4 regions of the Streptomyces sp. NPDC047081 genome follow, and region 3 is predicted to be linked to each of the others. Evidence: riboswitches for the same ligand, from Rfam matches in the RefSeq annotation. Region 3 holds a riboswitch; each other region holds the start of a gene.

Evidence for each region. Region 3 has a riboswitch for cyclic di-AMP ahead of ABZ848_RS24665 (M23 family metallopeptidase). Riboswitches for the same ligand answer to the same signal wherever they lie in the genome.
Region 1: it holds a riboswitch for cyclic di-AMP, as region 3 does, so the genes downstream of both, ABZ848_RS30325 (M23 family metallopeptidase) here and ABZ848_RS24665 (M23 family metallopeptidase) in region 3, are expected to answer to the same signal.
Region 2: it holds a riboswitch for cyclic di-AMP, as region 3 does, so the genes downstream of both, ABZ848_RS14160 (transglycosylase SLT domain-containing protein) here and ABZ848_RS24665 (M23 family metallopeptidase) in region 3, are expected to answer to the same signal.
Region 4: it holds a riboswitch for cyclic di-AMP, as region 3 does, so the genes downstream of both, ABZ848_RS15715 (LysM peptidoglycan-binding domain-containing M23 family metallopeptidase) here and ABZ848_RS24665 (M23 family metallopeptidase) in region 3, are expected to answer to the same signal.

What each region holds. Positions count from the first base shown of each region.
Region 1 covers NZ_JBEYUY010000018.1:65,486-70,342, reverse strand. The annotation lists gene ABZ848_RS30335 (pitrilysin family protein) at 1-692, shown strand, start outside; gene ABZ848_RS30330 (pitrilysin family protein) at 689-2,077, shown strand; cyclic di-AMP (ydaO/yuaA leader) riboswitch at 2,270-2,431, shown strand; gene ABZ848_RS30325 (M23 family metallopeptidase) at 2,445-3,221, shown strand; gene ABZ848_RS30320 (GntR family transcriptional regulator) at 3,409-4,095, shown strand; gene ABZ848_RS30315 (HPr family phosphocarrier protein) at 4,234-4,515, opposite strand; gene ABZ848_RS30310 (GNAT family N-acetyltransferase) at 4,715-4,857, shown strand, end outside.
Region 2 covers NZ_JBEYUY010000006.1:258,089-262,945, reverse strand. The annotation lists gene ABZ848_RS14170 (FAD-dependent oxidoreductase) at 1-964, shown strand, start outside; gene ABZ848_RS14165 (HAD family hydrolase) at 1,096-1,911, shown strand; gene ABZ848_RS14160 (transglycosylase SLT domain-containing protein) at 1,934-2,416, opposite strand; cyclic di-AMP (ydaO/yuaA leader) riboswitch at 2,421-2,613, opposite strand; gene ABZ848_RS14155 (CocE/NonD family hydrolase) at 2,870-4,857, opposite strand, start outside.
Region 3 covers NZ_JBEYUY010000012.1:268,840-273,696, reverse strand. The annotation lists gene ABZ848_RS24670 (aldo/keto reductase) at 65-1,024, opposite strand; gene ABZ848_RS24665 (M23 family metallopeptidase) at 1,100-2,125, opposite strand; cyclic di-AMP (ydaO/yuaA leader) riboswitch at 2,137-2,294, opposite strand; gene ABZ848_RS24660 (PP2C family protein-serine/threonine phosphatase) at 2,498-3,604, opposite strand; tRNA gene ABZ848_RS24655 (tRNA-Met) at 3,736-3,809, shown strand; gene ABZ848_RS24650 (alginate lyase family protein) at 3,887-4,857, opposite strand, start outside.
Region 4 covers NZ_JBEYUY010000007.1:142,050-146,906, reverse strand. The annotation lists gene ABZ848_RS15725 (SGNH/GDSL hydrolase family protein) at 44-829, opposite strand; gene ABZ848_RS15720 (DUF6250 domain-containing protein) at 974-1,687, opposite strand; gene ABZ848_RS15715 (LysM peptidoglycan-binding domain-containing M23 family metallopeptidase) at 1,898-2,818, opposite strand; cyclic di-AMP (ydaO/yuaA leader) riboswitch at 2,823-2,988, opposite strand; gene ABZ848_RS15710 (alpha-galactosidase) at 3,289-4,857, opposite strand, start outside.

The sequences.
Region 1 (4,857 bases), on a different contig from region 3:
CCGCGCCCCGCGACGGCTCGCTGCCCGAGGTCATCGGCGAGCAGCTGCGCGAGGTCGTCGAGGAGGAGGTCCCCGCGCGCGCGTTGATGGCCGCCTACCGGCTCCCGCACGACGGCACGCGCGCGTGCGACGCGGCCGACCTGGCGCTGACCGTCCTCGGTGGCGGCGAGTCCTCCCGCCTCTACAACCGCCTGGTGCGGCGCGACCGTACGGCCGTCGCGGCCGGCTTCGGCCTGCTGCGGCTGGCCGGAGCGCCCTCCCTGGGCTGGCTGGACGTGAAGACCTCCGGTGACGTCGAGGTGCCAGTCATCGAGGCCGCCATCGACGAGGAGCTCGCCCGGTTCGCCGAGGAGGGCCCCACGGCCGAGGAAATGGAGCGCGCCCAGGCCCAGTTGGAGCGCGAGTGGCTCGACCGGCTCGGCACGGTCGCCGGCCGCGCCGACGAACTGTGCCGGTTCGCCGTCCTGTTCGGCGACCCGCAGCTCGCCCTGACCGCGGTGCAGCGCGTCCTGGAGGTGACGCCGCAGGAGGTCCAGGAGGTCGCCAAGGCCCGCCTGCGGCCCGACAACCGCGCGGTGCTCGTCTACGAACCCGTCACCGGAGAGGTCGCCGAGGACGCGGATCCCCCCGAAGACCCCGAGGCCGAGGCCACGGTCGAAGCCGGCGACAAGAACGAGGAGGCGGCCAAGTGACCGAGCTCGCCACGATGCAGTTCCACCCGCAGCCCCAGGCGGGCGAGGCCAAGCCGTGGGCGTTCCCCGCGCCCACGCGCGGGGCGCTCGGCAACGGCCTGACCGTCCTGCGCTGCCACCGCCCCGGCCAGCAGGTCGTCGCCGTCGAGGTCCTCCTGGACGCGCCCCTGGAGGCCGAGCCGGCCGACTTCGAAGGCGTCGCCACGATCATGGCGCGCGCCTTCTCCGAGGGCACCGACAAGCACTCCGCGGAGGACTTCGCCGCCGAGCTGGAGCGCTGCGGCGCCACCCTCGACGCGCACGCCGACCACCCCGGCGTCCGCCTCAGCCTGGAGGTGCCGGCCTCCCGCCTGGCCAAGGCGCTCGGCCTGCTCGCCGACGCCCTCAGGGCGCCCGCGTTCGCCGACAGCGAGGTCGAGCGGCTGGTCCGCAACCGCCTCGACGAGATCCCGCACGAGCTGGCCAACCCCTCCCGGCGGGCCGCCAAGGAACTCTCCCGGCAGCTGTTCCCGGCGACCTCGCGCATGTCCCGCCCGCGCCAGGGCACCGAGGAGACCGTCGAGAAGATCGACGCGGCGGCCGTACGCGCCTTCTACGACCGCCATGTCCGGCCCGCCACCGCCACCGCCGTGGTCGTCGGCGACCTCACCGGCATCGACCTGGACGCACTGCTCGGCGAGACCCTGGGCACCTGGACGGGCTCCACCGCCGAGCCCCGCCCGGTGCCGCCGGTCACCGCCGACGACACCGGCCGCGTGTTCATCGTCGACCGTCCCGGCGCCGTCCAGACCCAGCTGCTCATCGGCCGCGTCGGCGCCGACCGGCACGACCGCGTGTGGCCCGCGCAGGTGCTCGGCACGTACTGCCTCGGCGGCACCCTCACCTCCCGCCTGGACCGCGTCCTGCGCGAGGAGAAGGGCTACACCTACGGTGTGCGGGCGTTCGGCCAGGTGCTGCGCTCCGCCCCGGACGGCACCGGCGCCTCGATGCTCGCCATCAGCGGCTCCGTCGACACCCCGAACACCGGCCCGGCGCTGGACGACCTCTGGAAGGTGCTGCGCACCCTCGCCGAGGGCGGCCTCACCGACGCGGAGCGGGACGTCGCCGTACAGAACCTCGTCGGAGTCGCGCCGCTCAAGTACGAGACCGCGGCGGCCGTCGCGAGCACGCTGGCCGACCAGGTAGAGCAGCACCTGCCCGACGACTACCAGGCCACGCTGTACCGGCAGCTCGCCGCGACCGGCACCGTGGAGGCCACCGCGGCGGCCGTGAGCGCGTTCCCGGTGGACCGCCTGGTGACCGTCCTCGTCGGCGACGCGGCGCAGATCAAGGCGCCCGTGGAGGCGCTCGGCATCGGCGAAGTGACCGTGGTGTCCGCCGAGTAGCGGCACGCGCGCGTGGAGGGCCCTGGTGACTGATGCGTCACCAGGGCCCTCTTATGTCCGAATTGGGGCGGAGGTTGCCTGTCTGCCCTGTGGGATGCGCTACAAACACCGTGATCCGTTTGGGGATTGAAAGTCGCCCCGCTTAGCGTCGTCCGGGCTGTCCGTCAGGCACCGCGCCGCATCCGCGGCACCGGACAGTCATCGCCGAGTCCCCGTACGGCGCGAGCCAGGGGAGCCGGGGACCCACGCAGTCCCTGGGGTGAATCGGACGCCCGCGCTCCGGCGAGGGGGCCCGTAGGAGACCTTCCTGCTCCGAACCCGTCAGCTAACCCGGTAGGCGAGAAGGAAGGAAAGGACCAGCCAGTACATGGCGTTCATGTGCGCCACCGGGAAGCACCGCCGTCCCGGCAAGCTCAAGCGCTCCACCGTCCAGGCGGCCGGCGTCGCAGCCCTCGCCACCACCGGTGTCATCGGTACCCTCGCGGCCCCCGCGCTCGCCGCCGACAACTCGGTCGAGAGCACCGTCGAGCAGACCGGTCTCAACCCCGTCATCGCCATCGGCGACTCCATAGCCGACAAGATCGACGCCCAGGCCGACGCGCAGAAGCAGGCCGCCGAGGAGGCCGCCCGCAAGAAGGCCGCCGCCGAAGCCGCGCGCAAGAAGGCCGTCGCCAAGGCCAAGGCGGAGCGCGAGGCCAAGCAGCGCGCCGCCCGCGAGGCCGAGCGCAAGCGCCTCAACACCTTCGTGGCGCCGATCGCCAACTCCTATGTCTCCACGGGCTACAAGGCCAGCAGCTCTCTGTGGTCCTCCGGCAGCCACACAGGCATCGACTTCCACGCGGCCAGTGGTACGTCCGTGCACGCGGTCGGCTCCGGCACGGTCGTCGAGGCCGGGTGGGGCGGCTCGTACGGCAACAACATCGTGATCAAGATGAGCGACGGCATGTACACCCAGTACGGCCATCTGTCGTCCATCGGTGTCTCGGTGGGCCAGAAGGTCGCCCCGGGCCAGCAGATCGGCCTCTCCGGCGCGACCGGCAACGTCACCGGACCGCACCTGCACTTCGAGGCCCGTACGACCCCCGACTACGGCTCGGACGTCGACCCCGTCGCGTACCTGCGCTCGCACGGCGTGAACGTCTGACGACGGACCGCGAGATCTTCCGGAACCCCGGCTCCACGAGCCGGGGTTTCGCCGTTTCCGTCCGGTTGCTGTCCAAAAAATATCCATGGATTCCGGCCCCCCGTCGGAAATTCCCGCCGATTGCAATAGAGTCACGGAACACACGTCAATCGGCGACGTTTCACGGGGATTAAGACGGAGGTCGGTCATGCGTATTCCGGCGCACTCGGTATGCACGGCGATCAGAGACGACATCGTCGCCGGTGTCTACGAGCGCGGGAGCCGCCTCACCGAGGAACTCCTGGCCCGCCGCTACGGCGTCTCGCGCGTCCCCGTCCGCGAGGCCCTGCGCACCCTGGAGGCCGAGGGCTTCGTGGTGACCCGCCGGCACGCGGGCGCGTGCGTGGCCGAACCGAACGAGCAGGAGGCCGCCGACCTGCTGGAGATGCGCATGCTCCTGGAGCCGCTCGGCGCCTCCCGGGCCGCCCAGCGCCGCACCGAGGCCCACCTCAAGGTCCTGCGCGGCCTGGTCAGACTGGGCCAGGAGCGGGCCAGGAGGGGCAACAGCGAGGATCTGCGCTCCCTGGGCGGCTGGTTCCACGAGACGCTCGCCCAGGCCTCCGCCAGCCCCGCCCTGACCTCGATGCTGACCCAGCTGCGCCACAAGATCGCCTGGATGTACGCCGTGGACGCGCCCGCCAACCCCGTGGAGTCCTGGGCGGAGCACGGCGCGATCGTCGACGCCGTGGCGCGCGGCGACAGCGAACGCGCGCGTGCCGTCACCACCCTCCACACCGAGCGCTCCAGCGCGGCGCACCGGCTGCGGTTCGGTACCGGCGCCGAGCGTGTGAGGAACTCGCAACATCCCGTAAACATGCCGAGCCTGCGGCATTAACACAGGCGCCGTATACAAAGAAGTGAGAATTCCCGGGGGTTTATTCATGCTGCCCCCGAGTGGAATTCCGTGGTCTCTGTGCAGGAAATGCGAAGGGCTCGCCCGGTAATTCGGACGAGCCCTTCTGTGATGCCCTGATCAGACGGTCTCGGGAAGTTCCTCGAGACCCTCGGAGACCAGCTTGGCCAGTCGGTCGAGGGCGACGTCCGCACCCTCGGCGTCGGAGGCGAGGACGATCTCCTCGCCACCCTGGGCGCCCAGGCCCAGGACGGCCAGCATGGAGGCCGCGTTGACGGGGTTGCCGTCGGCCTTGGCGATCGTCACCGGGATACCTGCGGCCGTGGCGGCCCGGACGAAGATGGAAGCGGGGCGGGCGTGGAGGCCCTCGGCCCAGCCGACGTTGACGCGGCGCTCAGCCATGTGATGCTGCCCTTCGGTGTTCAGGGTTGTCTAGACCAGTTTCCCACACATGAAGCAAGCCCGGAACGGACCTTCGCCCGTCCGGATCGGGGGCGTCGGACCGCGGCCTCGGCCCGACTTCCGTCCTGTCCCTCTTCTGCTGTCGTTCTCCACAGACTGCCTCGCGCCGTTGTCGGACGCGAGCCGTACTCTGGGGCCCATGCAGACCTCGTCGGACCGGCACGAGTACCCCGCCCACTGGGAAGCCGACGTGGTGCTGCGCGACGGCGGCACCGCACGCGTCCGCCCCATCACCGTCGATGACGCCGAGCGCCTGGTCAGCTTCTACGAGCAGGTGTCGGA
Region 2 (4,857 bases), on a different contig from region 3:
CGACGAGGACATCATCCCGGTCGAGACCTTCATCGCGTACGGCGAGTGGTTCCAGCAGAAGCTGGTGCCCGAGCTGGAGCGGGTCCGGGTGGTCTCGGTGGACCGGAACAAGGCGGGCGGCTTCGAACTGAAGCTGGACTCGGGGGAGTTGTTCACCGCCCGCGCGGTCGTCGTCGCCACCGGCCTGTCCGGCCTGGCCCATCTGCCGGCCGAACTCGCCACGGCCGCGGCGGACGGACCCACCCCCACGGGCCCGGTCTCCCACAGCTCCCAGCACCACGACCTCACGCGCTACTCCGGCAAGGACCTGATCGTGGTCGGCGCCGGCCAGTCCGCGCTGGAGACGGCGGCGCTCGCGGCGGAGGCGGGCGCCCAGGTGCGGGTGGTCTCCCGCGGCCGCGGCCGGGTCGCCTTCGGCGCACCGCCCTGGAAGCAGCCGAAGCTGCGCCCCGAGTCACCCTTCGGCCGCGCCTGGTCCCTGTGGGCCCTGAGCTACTACCCGCACCCGTACCGCTACCTGCCCGCCGAGACCCGCCACTACCTGGTCCGCCGCGTCCTCGGCCCGCTCGGCGCCTGGTGGCTGCGCGACCGTTTCGAGGGCAAGGTGCAGGTCAGCGAGGTCGAGCGGATCGTCCGCACGGACGCGGACGGCGGCAGCCCCACGCTCACGGTCCGCAGCCACGCCGGCCGCACGGAGACCCTCTCCGCGGACCACGTCATCGCCGCCACCGGCTACCGCGTCGACATAGCGGCGATGGACTTCCTCGGCCACGAGCTGCGCACCGGCCTCGCCGTGAGCCGCGGCACGCCCAAGCTCGGCGCCGGTTACGTCTCCTCGGTCCCCGGCCTGTACTTCACCGGCCTGCCGTCCGCGTCCTCGTACGGCCCGGTGATGCGGTTCGTGTGCGGCACGGAGTTCGCCTCGCCGAGGCTGGCCAAGCACCTGGTGGCCGCTCACGCCTGACGACGGCATACGCCACCGCCCGCCCCGAAGAGCAGACACAGGTACGGGAGTTGACTGAGATACGCAGGTGAACAAGGCGGTCGGCCGGTTCGCGATGAGTCCGTTGGGCGTCCTGTCCGTATTCTCTGATCATGGCCGCACCCACCGCATATGCACTCGTCGCCACCGACCTGGACGGCACGCTGCTCAGAGGCGACGACACGCTGTCCGACCGGTCCCTCGCCGCCCTCGCGCGGGTGGCGGAGGCCGGTGCCCGGCACCTCGTCGTGACGGGCCGGCCGGCCCCCAGAGTGCGGCCGCTCCTCGACGACCTCGGCAGCAGCGGGCTCGCGGTGTGCGGGCAGGGCGCGCAGGTGTACGACGCCGGCGCGGACCGTCTGCTGTGGTCGGTCACCCTGGACCGGGAGCTGGCCGAGACCGCGCTCGGCAAGATCGAGGCCGAGGTGGGCCAGGTGTACGCGGCCGTCGACCAGGACGGCGTCGACGGGCTCACGCTCATCGAGCCCGGCTATCTGATGCCGCACCCGACCCTGCCGGCGGTCCGGGTCAGCCGCCGCGACGACCTGTGGTGCGAGCCCATCAGCAAGGTGCTGCTGCGCCATCCCGACCTGTCCGACGACGAGTTGGCCTCGACCGCGCGCGCGGTGGTCGGTTCCCTCGCCACCGTCACCATGTCGGGGCCTGGGACCGTCGAACTCCAGCCATGCGGCATCACCAAGGCGACCGGCCTGGCGCTCGCCGCCGAACACCTGGGCCTGGGCCCGCACCAGACGATCGCCTTCGGGGACATGCCCAACGACATCCCGATGTTCGACTGGGCCGCGCACGGCGTCGCGATGGCCAACGCCCATCCCGAACTCAAGTCGGTGGCCGACGAGATCACCCTGTCGAACGAGGACGACGGCATCGCCGTCGTCCTCGAAAGACTGTTCCCGCAGGCCCGGTAGCGACGGGGCCCGGTGGCGCCTCCTAGTAGGCGCCCCACACGTTGTCGATGGAGCCGTACCGCTGGGCCGCGTAGTTGCAGGCGGCGGTGATGTTGGCGACCGGGTCGTACGGGTCGTACGAGGTGCCCGAGACGTGGTACGCGGCGAAGGTCGGGTCGATGACCTGGAGCAGGCCCTTCGACGGGGTGCCCGCGAGCGCGTTGGAGTCCCAGTTGTTGATGGCGTACGGGTTGCCGGAGGACTCGCGGATCACGTTGCGGTAGATGCCGTTGTACGTGCCGGGGATGCCGTGCTGCGCCATGACCTGGAGGGAGGCGCGGATCCAGCCGTCGAGGTTGTTGGCGTACCCCAGCGAGGTGGCGGTCACGGTCGTGGTGGTGGCCGCGGAGGCGCTGGTCGCGCCGATGACCGGGAGGGCGAGGACGGTGGCGCCGAGGCTCACGACGGCGAGCTTGCGGGCGAGACGGGAGCCTCTGGAGCGGCGGTGCTGAGCGGCAGCAGACATGACGGGTTCCTCTCCGTCGCCTGCGAGGTGAGCTGTCGGGTTCGGGCGGGAGATGCCCGGCCGCGCCGCCGCAAGGCGACACGACTTCACCCCAAAGCCGGTCCGGAATGTCCGAAGACGCCCCGGCCCGGCGACTTACCTGGGTCCCCCGCTCCTGCCCGTACGTTCTCGGTGGATGGCTCGGGCGGTGGCAGGATTCGGCGTCCGCCCGACAGGCCGGGAACGTATGCGAGAGCACATGTCCGGAACAAGTGCCGGATTCACAGAACACCCCTATTGACCTTGCTCTGAGTCATATGAGGCACTTGATCCTTTGCGGCTGCCAAGCCTCAACTGGCATACCGGAAAAGGCGGATCGGCCGAAATGCGGCGGAATGCGGATCATGGTCCGGCGTGAGCCAACTCACTGCAATCCACAAGAGTCGCAAATCGGGCAATGCCCTCAACTCACCGTCAACCGGCCGTCCGTGGAATCCGCTTCTCCCAGGTCCGGTGGAAGACGACCTCGCCGCCCTCCGCGCAAACAACCTCATTGGAGGTCAAAAAGGACTCCGCGTCACAGGTGATCTCGGAGCGCGTACGGATCGTCGTCTCCCAGGGCAGATCCGGGCGGTGCAGCCGGATCGACCAGTCGGAACGGGTACGGGCCGACAGCGGATCGCCCTCCTGGATCGTGTACGTCTCCAGCGCGTCCTCGGTGAACTCCAGACCGTCCGGGTACACGCGCGTGCCGCCGTACCGCGGGTCGACCTCCAGCCGCCACTCACCCCTGGCGACGTCCCGCACGACCAGCCGCTCGGGCCGCGGTTCGTCCAGCGTGACGGGGTGGTTGACGCCGAGCGGCTCGTACTGCTCCGGCTCCTCGAAGGCGATCGCCGGTTCCTCCGACGCACGCGCGCGTGCGGGCAGTTCCAGCGAGCTGCCCGCCGGGTCCAGCGTGAACCCGGCCGCCGACTCCGGCTGCGGCCAGATCCACGGCCAGTACGCGGAGGACACGGCGACACGGAGCCGGTGCCCGGGCGGGAAGGCGTGCCCGATGCCGTTCAGCTCGAACTCGACGTCCTCGGTGGCGCCGGGTGTCCAGGGGACGTCCTTTTCCCGCCCGTGCCGCGCGGAGAGGTTCAGCGCGCCGCGCGTGACGAGGGTCGAGGAGCCGTCCGGCGCGACGTCGCACAGGCGGGCGACGACCTGTCCACGTGGCGCCTGGGAGGTCAGCCGCAGCCGGACCCTGGGCCGCCCCAGCACCCAGGTCTCCTCGGCGACCTCGAAGTCGAAGCAGGCCGAGCGGGCGTCCTCGTCGCGCTGGTCGGGCGGGAGGTCGGCGTCGTTGCCGAAGGGGAAGAAGCGGCCGGCGTCGAGGCCGGTGTGCTGGGGGGAGCGGACCGGCACGGGGTCGCCCCGAAGGCCGTACGAGATCGTCGTGACGTTCGGCGAGGGCCAGGCGGGCTCGCCGACCCAGCGGCCGGGGAGGGTGTCGTAGACCGTGACCGGAGGGTGCGGGTCGCTGACGTACGCCCTCAGGAGCGGCTCGCGCATCACACCCGTGTCGGCGCCCTTGAGGTGCTGGTCCCACCACCGCAGCGTCTCCTGGAGGAACCCGATCGCGGGCCCCGGCGGCAGCCCCCGGTCCGGGTACTGGTGCGACCACGGCCCGATCAGTCCCCGTACCCGATCGGCCGGGAGGTGTTCCACCAGCCGCAGCACCGTGTCCCGGTACGGGTCGTGCCAGCCGCCCACCGCGAGGACCGCGGCCTCGATGGCGCCGTAGTCCTCGCAGACGCTGCCGTGCCGCCAGTATTCGTCCCTGGTCTGGTGTTCGAGCCAGGTGTGGATGAACGGGTCGACCGTCTCCAGGCGCTTGAGCCACATGTCCCGCCAGACCGGGCCGACGTACAGCGGGTCGGGCGGGCGGGAGACGAAGGCGAGCATGGTCGCCGCCCACGCGTGCATGTCGACGGCGAGGACGGAACCTCCCATGTAGTGCACGTCGTTGTCATAGCGATCGTCCGTGGAGCACACCGTGACGATCGCCTTGAGCGGCTCGGGCGCGAGGGCCGCGATCTGGAGGGAGTTGAAGCCGCCCCAGGAGATGCCGAACATGCCGACTTTCCCATTGCACCAGGGCTGCTCCGCAAGCCAGTTGACGACGGCGACCCCGTCGGCCAGCTCGGTCGCCGAGTACTCGTCGCCCGGCATGCCCTCGCTGTTGCCGTGCCCGCGGATGTCGACGCGGACGGAGGCGTAGCCGTGGCCGGCGTACCAGGGGTGGCGCTGGTGGTCGCGGGGCGCGGTCCAGTCGGTCAGGCGGTACGGGAGGTACTCCAGGAGCGCCGGTACGGGTTCGTCGGTCAGCGGGCGCCACACGCGCGCGTACAGCAGCGTCTGGTCCGGGAGGGGGATCCAGAGGTCCTCGTGGGTCGTGTCGTGGGGGAGGGACGTAC
Region 3 (4,857 bases):
GTTGCGGCGGAAAGAAGAAGCCGACGGAGGATCAGGACCGGCAGAAAAAGAGTCCGGTCGATCGTCAGGCCGACGCCTGCGTCAGTCGTGTGAGTTCCGCAGTCGTCAGGGTCAGGTCCGCCACCCCCAGTAGTGCCGGGAGTTGCTCCAGCGTGCGGGCCGATGCGATCGGGGACGCTACTGTCGGCTGGGCTGCCAGCCACGACAGGGCCACCGTCGGGATCGGGACCCCGCGGGTTTCCGCGATTTCGTCCAGGGCCGTCAGGACGCGCTGCCCCCGTTCCGAGTCCGCGTGCTTCGACGCGCCCGCCGCCCTCACGCTGTCCACCTTCGTACCGGGGCGGTACTTGCCCGTCAGGAAGCCCGCCGCCAGCGCGTAGTACGGGACCGCCGCGAGGCCGTACTGCGCGGCGAGGTCCTGGAGGTCGCCCTCGTACGTGTCGCGGGAGACCAGGTTGTAGTGCGGCTGGAGAGCCACGTACTTGGCCAGGCCCTCGCGGTCGGAGAACTCCAGCGACGCCCGCAGCCGCTCCGCCGAGATGTTGGACGCGGCGATGTTGCGCACCTTGCCCGCCCGCACCAGCTCGTCCAGCGCGCCGATGATCTCCTCGACCGGCACCTCGGGCTTGTCGAAGTGGGTGTAGTAGAGGTCGATGTAGTCGGTGCCGAGGCGGCGCAGGGACGCGTCGGCGGCGGCCTTGATGTTGGCCGCGGACAGGCCCTGGTACTCCGGGTGCTGGCTCACCTTGGTCGCGATGACGACGTCGGACCGGTTGCCGCGGGCCTTGACCCACTTGCCGATGATCGTCTCGGACTCGCCGCCCTTGTTGCCGGGCACCCAGGCCGAGTAGCCGTCGGCGGTGTCCACGAAGTTGCCGCCCGCGGCCGCGTACGCGTCCAGGACGGCGAAGGACGTCGCCTCGTCGGCGGTCCAGCCGAAGACGTTGCCGCCGAGGCAGAGCGGGAAGACCTCCAGGTCGGAGGAGCCGAGCTTGCGCAGGGAAGGAGAAGGAGTGGCAGTCATGTTCAGCGTCAACGCCCGCCCTGGAGCCCGGCCTTCCGGGTCACCCGCAAACATCGTGTAAACAACACCGGAGCGTTACGGGTTCAGGCCCTTGCTGCGCAGCCACGTCATCGGGTCGATGCCGTCGGACTGGCCGTTCGGGTGGACCTCCAGGTGCAGGTGCGGCCCGGTCACGTTGCCCGTCGCGCCCACGCGGCCGATGACGTCACCCGTGGCGACCTTCTGCCCGACGCTCACGCTGATCGACGACTGGTGGCAGAACCACAGCTCCGTACCGTCGTCGAGCGTGATGATCGTGCGGTAGCCGTACGACCCCGCCCAGCCGGCCTCCGTGACGGTGCCGGAGTGGATCGCCTTGATGAGCGTGCCCGTCGGGGCGGCGAAGTCGAGGCCCGTGTGGTAGCCGGAGGACCACATGGAGCCGGCCTGTCCGAAGGTGCCGGTGATCGTGTAGGACACGACCGGCAGCTTGTACTGCTTGGCCAGCTCGGCGAGCTTCGCGGCCTCGGCCGCCTTCTCGGCCGCCGCCTCCGCCTTCGCCTTGGCGGCCTTGGCCTTGGCCGCCGCGTCCTGCTCGGCCTTGGCGGCCGCGTCGTCGATCTGCCTGGCGAGCGCCGCCTCGGTGGCGGACTGGGCCTTGCTGTCGACCTGGACCTGCTGCGACTCGGCCTGCGCCATGATCCGGTCGCGCAGCGCCTCGCCCGCGTCCCGGGCGCCCTGCGTGGTGTCCTCGGTGGTCACGCCGACGGAGCTGAGCGCGGTCGCGGAGCCCTTGGGTGCCTCGGAGGAGCCGCCGAACACGGCGCCGACGGAGGGCAGATCGGGCATGGAGATGGAGACCGGCGGCTTCCCGGTGTTGGCGCTGGCCATGCCGCCCGCGCCGACGGCGGCTATGACGCCGACGCCGAGAACCGTGGAGCTGCGGGCGAGTCCCCCGCCGCGCTGCTTGGCGACACGGTGCCGGCCGCGTACCGGAGCGATGGAGTCCGCGGTGGGGTTCCACTCCTCCCACTGGCCCTCTTCGGTGCGGGGGCCGGCGAAGCCGAAAGGCTCGGTGCTCGGCACGAACGGGGCTGCCGGGGCAGGCGGGTTGGACGCCACGTGGGCGTGCTCCTTTCCTTCCTTCTCGCCTACCGGGTTAGCTGACGGGTTCGGAGCAGGAAGGTCTCCTACGCGCGTAAACCTGCCGTGGGTCCACGGCGGTCTCCGCGCGATTCACCCCAGGGTGGTGGTTCCCCGGTTCCCTTGCGGGATTCGGCGCGTGCGCACGGAGCCGCCTCTTGTGACGGCTGGGACGACCGCGCTGCGTTATCGAACGTTAATAGACCCGGGGGGTCGTTTCCAAGCTGTTCGGCTTGATCATTAACGAATCCTGGCTGGACGTAGGGCCCATGGACGGCGAAAAACGGGCGAGTTGACCCGCCCTCAGGATCTTCACAGGCATTGACGGTATGTCAGTTGTTATGCAGAGAGTCACGGCCTGCGTACGGCGAGCAGCGCCATGTCGTCCGTGGTGCCGTCCCCGGTGTGCCGGCGCACCCCGCGCGCGAGGGTGTCGAGCAGTACGCCGGGTTCGCGGAAGACCCGGCCGGCGAGCCGGGCCGCGGGGTCGTAGAACTCGCCCTGTCCGTCGCGCGCCTCGGACAGCCCGTCCGTGTAAAGCAGCAGGGTGGCTCCGCCGGGGAACTTCGTCTCCTCGGCGCGGTCGGGCCAGGCGCCCAGCTCGCCCATGCCGAGCGGCAGCGCGGGCTCGCTCGGGTGCAGGGTGCGTACGGTGCCGTCGGGGCACAGGAGCAGCGGGGGCGGGTGGCCACGGTTGACGATCCGCAACACCCCGTCGTCGTGCGGGAGTTCGGCGAGTACGGCGGTGGTGAACCCCTCGAAGGCGTCGAGCCCGGCGCGCCGGGTGCCCTCGCGGGCCAGCGCCCGCTCCAGCCGCCCCGCGACCGCCTCCAGGGTCGCCTCCTGCTCGGCCGCCTCCCGGAAGGCCCCGATGACGACGGCGACGGCGGCCACCGCGCCCATCCCCTTGCCCCGCACATCGCCGACGACGAGCCGGACGCCGTACGGGGTGTCCTGCACCGCGTACAGATCGCCGCCGATGAACGCGTCGGCCTGCGCCGCCTCGTAGCGTGCCGCGATGTCGAACCCGGCGATGCGCTCGGCGGGTTCGGGCAGTACGGCGCGCTGGGCGGCCTCGGCGATCTCGCGGGTGGAGGCGAGCCGCGCGTCGCCGCGGGCCACGACCCGGTTGATGCCGGCCGCGAGCAGGGCGACCGTGGCCACGGTGACGGCCTCGGTGAGCGTGTCGGCGTCGGGCCCCCAGCCGAAGCGGACGTGGACCCCGTAGGTGGCGAGGGTGGCGATGGCACCGGTGACCGCGGTGGCGGCGAGTGAGAGGACGGGCGCTGCGACGAGCGGGGCGGCCGTGAAGAAGGGGGCGGCGGTGAAGTCCTTCGGGGTGAGGCTGTCGTACAGGATCCCCCCGGCGATCAGCAGCACGGGCAGCACACGCAGGAAGGCGACGGCGTCCCGGGACAGCCGTCCGCCGGCGCTCGCGTACGGCCGCTCATGATCCACAAGTCCAGGCTTCCTGGAGCGGGGCCGGGCGGCGAGTGGTGTGGGCCGACCGAATGACGCAGGTGAGGAGGGGCGGAAGTAAACCGTGGTGCTGAGCGTCCCGCGGATGGCGTATGCTGGTGACACACCGACGCGGGGTGGAGCAGCTCGGTAGCTCGCTGGGCTCATAACCCAGAGGTCGCAGGTTCAAATCCTGTCCCCGCTACTCAAGGCTCAGGGCCGGAATCCAGTCACTGGATTCCGGCCCTGAGTGTTTTCCCCAAGTGGCTTCCCTGAGTGTCTTCACGCTCCGGGGTTGTTCGCGTGGGTCAGGGTCTCCCAGGAGACGAAGAGGTCGTCGGTGCCGGCCGGGCGGGTCTCCTCGGCGAGCTTGTGGGCGTAGGGGACCTTCATGTCGAGACGGTTCTCCAGGTGGTTGAGGGCCACCTCCAGGTCGGGGCCCATGTTCCGGTCGACCTTGCCGCCGCACAGCCAGGCCGGCGGGTTCTCCCCCATCTGGTAGCGGGCGTGGAAGTCGAGCGCGGCCTTCAGCCGGTCCTTGACCTCGCCGTACAGGTCGACGCCCTGGTGCCAGGCGGTCTCGGCGATGTGGGCGGTGGCGGCGAGGGAGTAGCCGACGTGCTTGAAGTTGCGGCAGGTCTCCTGGGCGAGGCCGTCCTTGAAGCGGGTCTGCTTGAACCAGTACGTCGTCAGCTTCTGCGGGGTGTTCACCGTGGAGCCGGCCGGGGTGAGCGGCACCTGGCCGTCCTTCTCCAGGTAGAAGTAGGCGGGCACGCGGTTGCGGAACCGCTTGAGGGCCGCGTCGAAGGCCTTGTGGTCGTTGTTGAAGACCGCGATGCCGATCGCCGCGTCGGTCATCGCGAGGTCCCAGTTGCCGTTGTAGTCGGGGAGGTTCTGGGTGACCTGGGGCTGGTAGGCGGTGCGCAGCATGCGCTCGAACCGCGCGACCCGGTCCGCCGGCCACCCGGCCCCCGGCGCGTACCGCACGATCTCCGCGGCCCGCGCCCAGGTGGACCCGGCCCACGCGGTCTGCAAGCCCGCGTCCTCCTCCGTGTGCCGCCTGATCTTCGCCGACCAGGCGTCCATGATCTCGCGGGCCTTGAGGGCGTGCTGCTGCTTGCCGGTGACGCTGTAGAGCAGGGCCTGGGTGTAGGCGGCGATGGCGTCCTGCCGCTCCTCGACACACCCGTGCGCGGGCCGGGCGCCCCAGGGGCAGTCGACGTGCTCGTACGGCTCCGGCGTGTACTTGTACG
Region 4 (4,857 bases), on a different contig from region 3:
CGTCACCGGGGCTCACGTCACTGAGGCTCACGCCGTCGAAAGCTCAAGCCACCCTGGCGATCCGGCTCTTGATGTCCTCCGGTGACAGCGCGCCCTTCGCCGTGACGTGGTCGCCCGAGGACTCGCCGCGCAGGCGCCGTCCGATCCACGGCACCAGGTACTCGCGCGCCCAGTGCACGTCGTCCCGCCGGACGTCGAGGGTGCCGCGCGGCGGGAGCGGCGGCCAGGGCTGGTCGGGGTCGGCCGGGACCTCCAGGCCGAGGACCTGCCCCGCGCGCAGCGCCACGCGCGTGTGCCCCTCGGGAGACAGGTGCAGCCGGTCGCCGTCCCAGGCCCGGCGGTCCTGGACGGTCTTCAGGGACCACAGGTCGAGTACGGGGCAGCCGTACCGGTCGGCGATGGCCCGGACGTGCCCGTTGTACGTGGCGATCTTGCCGCGCAGATGCTTGAGCACGGGCACGCCACGGGTGTCGAACCCGGTCGTCACCATGACGGTGCCGACGGCCTCGGTGAGCCGTACGACGGCCCGCTCGAAGCGCTCGGCGACCTCGTCGGGGTCGGTGCCGGGCCGGATGATGTCGTTACCGCCCGCACAGAAGGAGACCAGGTCCGGCGCCAGCTCAAGAGCCTTCGGAACCTGGTCCGCCACGATCTGGTCGAGCAGTTTGCCGCGCACGGCGAGGTTGGTGTAGCCGAAGTCGCCCTCGGGCCTGCGGTCCGCGAGCAGCACCGCGAACCGGTCGGCCCAGCCGACGAACGCCCCGTCGGGGCCGGGGTCGCCGACGCCCTCGGTGAAGCTGTCCCCCACCGCAACGTACGACCCGATCACGGATCTGCTGTCACTCTTCGAATCGTCTGCCACGCTGTTCATGATTCACCTTCGAATGTGACCTACGCGACCGTAAGAAGGGGTTGACGGGCGGTGAGATAAGCCACTTCTAAAGATCTCCCCAAGCCAGGAATAACCTTCCGATCAGGGCTGTTGAAGGGTCAACCGCCAGACCCTGAAGTCGCTGATCCGGAAATGACTCCAGGTCGTCCGGAAGGCGAAATGCCCGCTTGTGTACGGGTCCTGGTCGTCGTAGTCGAAGACGAGCCGCCCGTTGTTCCGCCAGCGGACCGCCGACCCGTCGGACACGATCCGGACCCGGTTGGGCTCGTTCGCGACGAGCAGCGGCTCGGTGTAGTCGTAGATCAGCGGCCGGACCCCGGCCTCGCCGACGTAACGGCGCAGCCGGGTCGTGGTGTTGGTGTTGGCGCCGTAGCCGACGTAGTACGTGCGGAGGTAGTCGTACTCGGCCAGTGCTCCGCCGCGCCGCGTGGCGAAGATGTCGTCCGGGGAGCGGACGTCGGTGGCGTTCCAGAAGTTGTTGAGGTCGGACACACGGTCGTTGACCCCGCCTTCGGAGACGGCCGTGGCGGTGTACTCGATGGCGTACGGCCCGTCGAGGCGCCGCCTGAACCAGACCGTGGCGCCGGCGGGTACGTCCACCTCCAGCGTCCCGCGCGAGGCGGTGACCGTTCCGCCGTTCTCCAGTTCTACGGCCCATTTGCCGAGGCCGCGCCGGAAGTCGTCGTGGGCGAGGAGACGCCGGCGGGGCGCGGCGCTCGCGCCTTGCGCAGGGGCGAGGGCGGCCAGGGCGGCGCCTGCGGCGAGGGCTCCGAATGCTCTGCGGGTGGTCGTCACAGGCGGGGCTCCTTCGGATGCAGAAAGCGCTTGCAGGGCAACGGGGTTCACTGTGCCGCCGGCGCCCCCTCCCTGTCGACACCCCCGCCCCTCCCGCCACACGACCGCAACACCGCAACCCGAACAGACGGAGCCGGACACACCGAAGGCCGGACCCGGGGATCGGGGTCCGGCCTTCGGCGGCGTGTCGGGCGGTCGGGTCGGCGGGGGTCAGCCGACGGCGACGCCCTTCGAGCGGAGGTAGGCCACGGGGTCCACGTCGGAGCCGTAGTCCGGCGTGGTGCGGATCTCGAAGTGCAGGTGCGGGCCGGTGACGTTGCCGGTCGCGCCGGAGAGGCCGATCTGCTGGCCCTCGGTCACGGTCTGGCCGGCCGAGACGGAGAGCTGGGAGAGGTGGCCGTACTGGGCGTAGTAGCCGTCGGCGAGCTTGATGACGACCTGGTTGCCGTAGGCGCCGCCCCAGCCCGCGGAGACGACCGTGCCCGCGCCCACGGCCTTGAGGGAGGTGCCGGTCGGGACGACGAAGTCGACGCCGGTGTGGTAGCCGCTGGACCACATGCTGCCGGCCACGTGGTAGCCGGTGCCGATGGTGCCGCCGGAGACCGGGAGGGTGAAGCCGGTGGCGGTGCTGGTGGTCTCGGCGGTCCGGGTGGCGGACGTCTTGGCGGAGGACGACTGCGACTTGGCCGAGGAGGAGGACGAGGCCGAGGACGAGGACTTGGTGGTGCTCGTCGCGGCCTGCTTGCCGATGGTGAGCTTCAGGCCGGGGTGGATCAGCGACGGGTCGTCGCCGACGGCCTGGCGGTTGTCGGCGTAGAGCTTCTTCCAGCCGCCGGTGACGTTCTGCTCGTCGGCGATCTTCGAGAGATAGTCGCCGACCCGCACCGAATAGGTGCGCGCACCCGCGTTGTCGGCGGCGCTCTTCTTCTCGGCGGCCTTCTTCTGGGTCACCGGAAGGGACTGGACGGCCTTTTCGGAAACCGACTGGGAAGCGGACTGCGTGGTGGCCGCATGGGCGCCGGTGGCCCCCATGAGCGGGAGGGCGAGAGCGGCGCCACCGGTTCCGGCGACGGCGATCGAGCGGGAAAGACGCGGGGACTTCGGGCGGCGGTGCTTACCCTTCGCGGGCATGGCGAATTCCTCTCCGGCGCCTGCGAGGTGAGCTGTCGGGTGCGGACTGGAGATGTCCGGCCGCGCGTTTCGGCGCGGCTTTACCCCAAGCCTGTTCCGGAGACCGGTCCAGGCGGTTGTACCTGTGGGTCCCCCGCTCCTGCCGTTCACGGGTGAGTTGTGCGGACACCGGGCGGCGGCAGGATTGGGCGTCCGTCCGGATTGGTGTGGAACGTAAGCGACCAAGACGCAAAGGGACAAGTGACGGTTCCCTGTGAATGCGATTCCCTTGATCCCTTTCCGGAATTCCCCGTCACACTCCGTGAATCAGGAAGCAGTCGCCGAGACCAAAGTCCCTTGAAAAGCACCTGAATTACGTGAACATGACGGGGCACGCACCGTCACGGATATGACGCTCCTCACGTGACACTGCTCCAGCTTTCCTTATTCCAGAGCGAGTTGGAATGAAGACGCCAATTCGGACAGAAGGCTCAGATGCGGCGCAGGCGGAGGACTGCCGCATCAAGGTCGCCGCGCAGTCCGGTCCACAGTCCGTGATGCAGCAATACGGCACCCCTGTGAACTTCGCCCGTTTCACGGCATTCGTACGAGGCTGTGGGGTCGAGGCCCCGCAGTCGCAGCGCCGGTACGGGTTCGCCGTAACTCTGCGCCTGGAGCCAGGCGAGGACGACCGTCTCGTCGCCGCGCACGTACTGGACCGCGCTCAGGCCGCCCGTCGGCGGGCGCAGCCGGTAGAGGTCGCCGTGCTGCACGAGCGGGCGGATCTCCTTGTAGAGGGCAACCCACTCACCGGCCTCGGCGAGCTCCTCCTCGGTCCACTGGGTGAGGTCGCCGCCGACCCCGAGCACACCGGCCATGGAGCTCACGAAGCGGAAGCGCAGCGAGCTGATCCGGCCGTTGAGCTGGGTGTTGGGGCTGTCGGTGACCCAGGCGGCCATCACGCGCGCGGGGTGGATCTGGCTGAAGCCGTGCTGGATGGCGAGCCGGTCCAGCGGGTCGGTGTTGTCGGAGGTCCACACCTGGTCGGTACGGCTCATGACGCCGAGGTCGATCCGGCCGCCGCCGCCCGAGCAGGACTCGAAGGCGACGCCGGGGTGGGCGGCCCGCAGGCGGTCCAACAGGGCGTAAAAGGCGCGCACATGGTCGACCCACAGGCGCTGCGGATAGGCCTCGCCGGGCCAGCCGGCGTCGGTGAAGCAGCGGTTGAAGTCCCACTTGACGTAGTCGATCGGGGCGCTGGTCAGGAGTGTGTCGAGGCGCTCCCAGAGGTACTCCTGGACGTCCTCGCGGGCGAGGTTGAGGACGAGCTGATTGCGGAATTCCATCCGCTTTCGTCCCGGTTGGAACTGCGCCCAGTCGGGGTGGGCGCGGTAGAGCTCGCTGTCCGGATTGACCATTTCGGGCTCGACCCAGATGCCGAACTGCATGCCGAGCGCGTGCACGTAGTCGGCGAGCGGTGCGAGGCCCTTGGGGAAGCGGTCGGGGTTGGGCGTCCAGTCGCCGAGCCCGGCGCGGTCGCTGGTGCGCTCGCCGAACCAGCCGTCGTCGACGACGAAGAGCTCGACGCCGATCGCCGCGGCCCGCCGGGCGAGCGTGCCCTGCTGCTCCTCGGAGATGTCGAACTCGGTGGCCTCCCAGGAGTTGAACAGCACCGGGCGGTCCTGCTCGGCGTCCGGGATCACGTACGCGCGCTGGTACGCGTGCCAGGCCCGGCTCGCACCGCCGAAGCCGCCGTCGCTCCACAGGCCGGCGAAGACGGGGGTGGTGTACGACTCCCCCGACTCCAGCCTCAGCAGCCCGGAGTCGTCGTAGCCGGCACCGCCGGTGATCTGCACGCGCGCGTCCGGGAGTTGCGCCACCGCGATGCGCCAGGAGCCGGACCAGCCGAGCGCGCAGCCGTAGACCTCGCCGCGCTCCTCGGTGGCGTCGGTGTCGAGGGCGACCCAGGGCAGGTGCTGGTGTCCGGTGTGGCCGCGGCGGCTGCCGATGATCTTCTCGCCGTAGGTGAGCGGCGCGGCGGTGAGCAGGGACTCGGCGGC